DNA from 3 places in the Streptomyces sp. NPDC005794 genome. Region 3 is predicted to be linked to each of the others. Evidence: riboswitches for the same ligand, from Rfam matches in the RefSeq annotation. Region 3 holds a riboswitch; each other region holds the start of a gene.

Region 1 (2,255 bases), on a different contig from region 3:
CGCGACGGGCACGGCCATGAGACCGAGCCGCACCGCGTTCCCCCCGCGCGGGGGCCGCGCGACTACTTCACGACGAGCGAGGACCACGACTGGACCCACTGCTCACGGTTCTTGGCGATCTTCTCCGGGGCCACGGTCGCCGGCTTGTCGACGGTCGCACCGAACTTCGTGAAGAGCTCAGGAAGCTTCGCGTCCTTCACCACCGGGTTCACGAACATGTTCAGCGGCATGTCCTCCTGGAACTGCTTACTGATCAGGAAGTCCAGCAGCGCCTTGCCGCCCGCCTCGTTCTTCGCGCCGTCCAGCAGACCGGCGAACTCGATCTGGCGGAAGCAGGTGCCGGTGGCGACACCGGTCGGGGCCTCGGTGGGCTGCGGATCGGCGTACAGCACCTCGACGGGCGGGCTGGAGGCGTACGAGACCACGAGCGGACGGTCGGCCTTGGCCTTCTTGCCGCCTGCGGAGCCGGAGAACTCCTCGTTGTACGCCTGCTCCCAGCCGTCGACGACCTTGACGCCGTTGCTCTTCAGCTGCTTCCAGTAGTCCCGGTAACCGGTCTCGCCGTAGGTGGCGACCGTGCCGAGGAGGAAGCCGAGGCCGGGCGACGAGGTCGCGGCGTTCTCGGTGACGAGGAGGTTCTTGTACGCGGGCTTCAGCAGGTCGTCGAAGGACTTCGGCGGGTCGAGCTTCTTGTCGGCGAAGTACTTCTTGTCGTAGTTGACGCAGATGTCGCCGGTGTCGACGGGCGTCACCCGGTGCTGCTCCGAGTCGAGCTGGGTGCCGGCCTCGACACGGTCCAGGCCCTTCGCCTCGTACGGCGTGAACAGACCGTGGTCCAGGGCCCGGGAGAGCAGCGTGTTGTCGGCGCCGAAGAACACGTCGCCCCGGGGGGAGCCCTTGGTCAGGATCTCCTGGTTGAGCGCGGCTCCGGCGTCACCGCTCTTGAGCACCTTGACCGTGTAGCCGGTCTCCTTCGTGAACGCCTTCAGTACGGCGTCCGAGGCGTTGAACGAGTCGTGGCTGACCAGGGTGACGGTCTTGGAACCGGCTCCCTCGCCACCGGAAGCCTTGTCGTCGGAACCGCCGCAGCCCGCGAGCGCGGTGACGCCGAGCGCGGCGGCGAGCGCCGTCGCCGCGTACTTCGTGGTGGTGTTCATGTGATTCCTCCTGGACGTGACCAGGAAGAGACGCGGCCCTGCCCGCTCGGTGAGCGGGCAGGGCGCAACAGCTTGAGTAAGGTCCGAACTTCCTACCCGGAATGACCCGGGCGAGGTTCAGAGGGTCTGCGGCCGACCTGTCCTCGGTGCCGCACTCTCAGCGCTGTGGCGCTCCCCTGTCGGAATATGAAGTTGATTTCCGGGCCAGGCTACACCGGCCGGATCACGCCGTACCGGCCGGATAGTGCCCGTCCGCCGGTATCTCCTCAGCGCTCGGAGGCCGCCAGCTGCCCGCAGGCCCCGTCGATCTCCTGGCCGCGGGTGTCCCGGACGGTGACCGGCACGCCATGGGCGGCGATCGCCTCGACGAACGCCTTCTCGTCCTCGGGCCGCGAGGCGGTCCACTTCGAGCCCGGGGTCGGGTTCAGCGGGATGAGGTTGACGTGTACCCGCTTGCCCTTGAGCAGCCGGCCGAGCCGGTCGCCCCGCCAGGCCTGGTCGTTGATGTCGCGGATCAGCGCGTACTCGATGGAGATGCGGCGGCCCGACTTCTCCGCGTACTCCCACGCGGCGTCCAGGACCTCACGGACCTTCCAGCGGGTGTTCACGGGGACGAGGGTGTCGCGCAGCTCGTCGTCGGGGGCGTGCAGCGAGACCGCGAGGCGGCACTTGAAGCCCTCGTCGGCGAAGCGGAGCATCGCCGGCACCAGGCCCACCGTGGACACGGTGATCCCACGCTGCGACAGCCCGAGGCCGTCCGGCTCCGGGTCCGTCAGCCGCCGGATCGCCCCGACCACGCGCTTGTAGTTGGCCAGCGGCTCGCCCATGCCCATGAAGACGATGTTGGACAGACGCGCGGGCCCGCCCGGGACCTCGCCGTCGCGAAGCGCGCGCATGCCGTCCACGATCTGGTGCACGATCTCGGCGGTCGACAGGTTGCGGTCGAGCCCCGCCTGTCCGGTGGCGCAGAACGGGCAGTTCATCCCGCAGCCGGCCTGCGACGAGATGCACATGGTCACCCGGTCCGGATACCGCATGAGGACGGACTCCACGAGAGTGCCGTCGTGCAGCTTCCAGAGCGTCTTACGGGTGGTGTCG
Region 2 (2,255 bases), on a different contig from region 3:
GGCCGGCCACGTCGACGCCCAGGCGCAGCGTGATGTCCAGCGCCTCGAAGTCGATGTCGAAGGCGGAGTCCTCGGCCTTGCCGAGCAGGACCGCCTTGGACAGCGGCGGCCTGTCGTACGGCTGGTGCGGCTCGGCTCCGATCAGCGTGACCGGGCCCGTGAAGCCCCGTTGACGCAGGGCCACGGCTGTCTGCACGCCGGCCATGCCGGCCCCCACGATCACGACTCCGTGCGGCCGCTGTCCCACTGCCGTGTCCTTCGTCTGCTCGCTCACCCGTCCACCCTAGACACCCGACGCGTCGTCAGCTCGCGAGCTCCTCCACCACGCTCGTCCCGCTGCCCTCCTGGGACTCCCACTCCCACCGCTCGTCCAGCCGGACCCGGCCGTCCGGCAGGTCCACGACGGTCGAGACGCAGTGCCCGGAGGAGGTCGTCCCGTCCTGCTTCAGCTGGACGTACCGGAAATCGAGGGTGTCCGCGTCCCGGGTGCCGACGAGGTGGCCGCGGACGACGTCACCGCCCGCGTACTCGGCCCAGATCCGCCCCTCCCGCTCGTGGTAGGTGAACTTGGTCCGGGTGCCGACCTGACCGGGGGCCTGGTCGGCGACGGGCGAGAGGACGAGTCCGTCAAGTGAACGGGCCACGGGTACGGCTCCCTTACTGGCTGCGGGTGGCGGGGTTTAGGCTGGCCACCGTAAAGCACTCGCGGGAGTCCGGGCGTACCGGGCTGAGAGGGAGGCTGGCCGGCCTCCGACCGTACGAACCTGATCCGGGTCATGCTGGCGAAGGGAGGGGCTGGACGCCCATGCGCATCTCCGCAGACAGTTCCGACGTCCTGGTCGTCGGAGGCGGCATCATCGGTCTGGTGACCGCCTGGCGGTCGGCCCAGCACGGCCTGCGCACCACGCTGGCCGACCCGGCACCGGGCGGCGGGGCGGCCCAGGTCGCGGCCGGGATGCTCGCCGCCGTCACCGAACTCCACTACGGCGAACAGATGCTGCTCGGCCTCAACGTGGCTTCCGCCGCGCGCTATCCGGCGTTCGTGGCCGAGCTGGAGGAGGCGAGCGGGCAGGAGACGGGCTTCCGCGCCTGCGGCACCCTGTCCGTCGCGCTGGACTCCGACGACCGGGCGCATCTGCGGGAGCTGCACGCTCTGCAGCTGCGTTCGGGGCTGGAGTCCGAGTGGCTGAGCGGGCGCGAGTGCCGCCGTCTGGAACCGATGCTCGCCCCCGGCGTACGCGGCGGGCTGCGGGTCGACGGCGACCACCAGGTGGATCCCCGACGGCTGGCCTCGGCGCTGGTCACGGCCTGCGAACGGGCGGGGGTCGTCCTCCACCGCACCTGGGTCCGGCGGCTCTCCGTCACGGCCGGCCGCGCGACGGGAGCCGTCCTCGCGGACGGTACGGAGCTCGTCGCCGGCCAGGTGGTTCTCGCCGGCGGCAGCCTCAGCGGCAGGCTCGAGGGGCTGCCCGAGGCCGTCGTGCCGCCGGTACGCCCGGTCAAGGGGCAGGTGCTGCGGCTGACCGTGCCGCCCGCGTACGCCCCCTTCCTCAGCAGGACGGTGCGGGCCGTCGTGCGCGGCAGCCAGGTCTATCTGGTCCCGCGCGCCGACGGTGAGCTGGTGGTCGGCGCGACCACCGAGGAGCAGGGCTGGGACACCACGGTCACCGCGGGCGGGGTCTACGAACTGCTGCGTGACGCCCATGAGCTGATGCCCGGCATCACCGAGCTTCCGCTGACCGAGACCAGGGCCGGTCTGCGGCCCACCACGCCGGACAACGCGCCGCTGCTGGGTCCCACGGCGCTGCCCGGCCTGCACCTCGCCACCGGACACCACCGCAACGGAGTGCTGCTCACTCCCGTCACCGGCGATGTGATGGCCCAGGTACTGACCACCGGCGAACTGCCCGAGGTGGCCCGTCCCTTCACGCCGGACCGCTTCGGTCCGGCCCGCCGATCCCTCTCCCCCGCCCCGGCGCCCCAGGAGCAGCCCGCATGACAGAGCCCGTACCCACCTCCGTGTCCGTGTCCGTCAACGGGGAGTACCGCAGCGTCCCCGCCGGGACCCCGCTGGACGCCCTGGTCGCGACCCTGACCGTAGCCCCCTCCGGGGTCGCCGCCGCGGTCAACGAGGCCGTCGTGCCGCGCGGCCGGTGGTCCGCCACCGCGCTCGCCGACGGTGACCGGGTCGAGGTCCTCACCGCGGTCCAGGGAGGCTGACCATGTCCGACGATCTCTTCACCCTCGGTTCCACG
Region 3 (2,255 bases):
GTCACCGGAACCGAGGCGACCAGCCCGATCGACCCGACGAGCGTCCGGACGATCTCCTCCGCGACCAGTTCGCTGTTGGCCACCGTGCCTACGCTGCTCTGGGCGATCGAGAAGAGAAGCAGCAGCGGAAGCGCCGCGCCCGCGTAGGCGAGTACGAGCGTGTTGACGACCGAGGCGATGTGGTCGCGTCCGATCCGGATGCCCGCCCGGTAGAGACGGCGTACGCCCATCGTCGGATCGGCCTGGTGCAGCTCCCAGACCGCCGAGGTCTGGGTGACGGTCACGTCGTCGAGCACGCCGAGCGAGCCGATGATCACCCCGGCCAGCAGCAGGCCGCTCATGTCGATGCCCGGGTACAGACCGTGGATGAGGCCGGTGTTGTCATCCGTGTTCCCGGACAGGCTGGCCCAGCCGATGAAGAGCGAGCCCAGCAGCCCGATGAGCAGCAACGAGATGAGCGTGCCGATGACGGCCACGGAGGTTCGGGCCGTCAGTCCGTGGCAGGTGTAGAGGGCGATCAGCATGATGGCGCTCGCCCCGATCACTGCGACGACCAGTGGGTTCGATCCTTGCAGGATCGCCGGCAGGATGAAGAGGGTCAGCACGGCGAAGGAGATGGCGAGCGCGATCAGCGCCATCAGCCCGCGCAGTCTTCCCACGGCGACCACCGCGAGGGCGAAGATCCCGGCGAGCAGTGCCATCGGGAATGAGCGGTCCACATCGGTCACCGCGTACTGAAGGTCCCGGGGCGCGTCGGGGGCGTACGCCACGACCACTCCTTGGCCCTCTCGCAGTTGCCGGGGGGCATCGGGCTGGACCACCTCGACGAAGGTACGGCCCTTGTCCTTACCGGTCGTCACTTCGACCGTGGCCTTCTTGCACTCCCCCGTCTGTTCGTTGAAGGCTTCCCGCCCGGCGGCCGTGGAGGTGTCGCCGGTCGCCGGTACCTGCGAGGCGTTGACGTCCGCGCAGTCGACCGACACGACCTTCGTCACCTGCCCGTCCTGGGTCTGCCGGTCGAAGCCGACACCCGTGCGCTCATGGGCCGGGGCACCGCCGGGCCAGAACGCCACGAGGCCGACCAGGACCGCGGTCGCGAAGGGGATCAGCACGGCCGCGATGACCTTGCGCAGATGCGTGGACACGGGTGCGGCAGGACCGTGACTGTGGGAGTGGCCGTGCGCATGACTCTGCGTGCTGCCTGATGCGGGGCCGGGGGATTCGGGGGCGCTTCCGGGAGACGTCACCCGGCGATCATCCCAAGAAGAGGGGAGGCCCTCTGGCCAGCACGTCAGAGGGGAGGCTAGCGTGGAGGCACATCTGTACACGCGGGAGCTCGGAGCACCGGGCTGAGAGGGCGCTGACCTCCGTATATCCATACGGGAAACGCTGCGCCGACCGCCGAACCTGTTACCGGGTAATGCCGGCGTAGGGAGTAGGTCTCATGACCACAGCGGACGCACGCACGCCTGCCTCGAAGCAGAACGCGCAGCACGGCGCGAACGACGCCGAGGCCGGGAAGTCCATCGGCTGGCACAAGGGGTACGTCCAGGGCTCACGCCCGGATCTCCAGGTTCCGGTCCGTCAGGTGCACCTCACCAACGGCAAGGACGTGACGCTGTACGACACGTCCGGGCCGTACACCGATCCCACCATCGACACCGATGTACGTCGAGGACTCGCCCCGCTCCGGGAGAGCTGGATCACCGCCCGCGGGGACACCGAGGAGTACGCGGGCCGTCCCGCGCGCCCCGAGGACGACGGACTCAAGCACACCTCGCCGCGGGGAGGCCTGCGCAACCTCGACGCGGTCTTTCCCGGCCGCCCGCGCCGGCCCCGCCGCAGCCGCGACGGCCGGCCCGTCACGCAGCTCGCGTACGCCCGGCGGGGGGAGATCACCCCGGAGATGGAGTACGTCGCGATCCGGGAGAACGTCGAACCCGAGGTCGTGCGCGAGGAGATCGCGGCCGGCCGGGCGGTCCTCCCCGCCAACGTCAACCACCCGGAGATCGAGCCGATGATCATCGGCAAGCGCTTCCTGGTGAAGGTGAACGCCAACATCGGCAACTCCGCGGTCACCTCCTCCATCGAGGAGGAGGTGGACAAGATGACCTGGGCCACCCGGTGGGGCGCCGACACGGTCATGGACCTCTCCACCGGCCGCAACATCCACACCACCCGCGAGTGGGTCCTGCGCAACTCCCCGGTGCCGATCGGCACCGTCCCCCTCTACCAGGCACTCGAGAAGGTCGACG

The links. A riboswitch is a leader RNA that binds a small molecule or an ion and turns the genes downstream of it on or off. The one in region 3 is predicted to bind thiamine pyrophosphate.
Region 1: another riboswitch for thiamine pyrophosphate. It lies ahead of ACFYQ5_RS33420 (thiamine ABC transporter substrate binding subunit); the one in region 3 lies ahead of thiC (phosphomethylpyrimidine synthase ThiC).
Region 2: another riboswitch for thiamine pyrophosphate. It lies ahead of thiO (glycine oxidase ThiO); the one in region 3 lies ahead of thiC (phosphomethylpyrimidine synthase ThiC).

Annotation. Positions count from the first base shown of each region.
Region 1 is NZ_JBIAIN010000029.1:94,538-96,792, forward strand. Features, by position in the region: gene ACFYQ5_RS33415 (ABC transporter permease) at 1-18, opposite strand, end outside; gene ACFYQ5_RS33420 (thiamine ABC transporter substrate binding subunit) at 63-1,157, opposite strand; TPP riboswitch at 1,229-1,345, opposite strand; gene rlmN (23S rRNA (adenine(2503)-C(2))-methyltransferase RlmN) at 1,424-2,255, opposite strand, start outside.
Region 2 is NZ_JBIAIN010000028.1:40,272-42,526, reverse strand. Features, by position in the region: gene ACFYQ5_RS32790 (NAD(P)/FAD-dependent oxidoreductase) at 1-274, opposite strand, end outside; gene ACFYQ5_RS32785 (hypothetical protein) at 303-644, opposite strand; TPP riboswitch at 696-808, shown strand; gene thiO (glycine oxidase ThiO) at 806-1,999, shown strand; gene thiS (sulfur carrier protein ThiS) at 1,996-2,220, shown strand; gene ACFYQ5_RS32770 (thiazole synthase) at 2,223-2,255, shown strand, end outside.
Region 3 is NZ_JBIAIN010000001.1:62,163-64,417, reverse strand. Features, by position in the region: gene ACFYQ5_RS00280 (YibE/F family protein) at 1-1,247, opposite strand, end outside; TPP riboswitch at 1,319-1,452, shown strand; gene thiC (phosphomethylpyrimidine synthase ThiC) at 1,445-2,255, shown strand, end outside.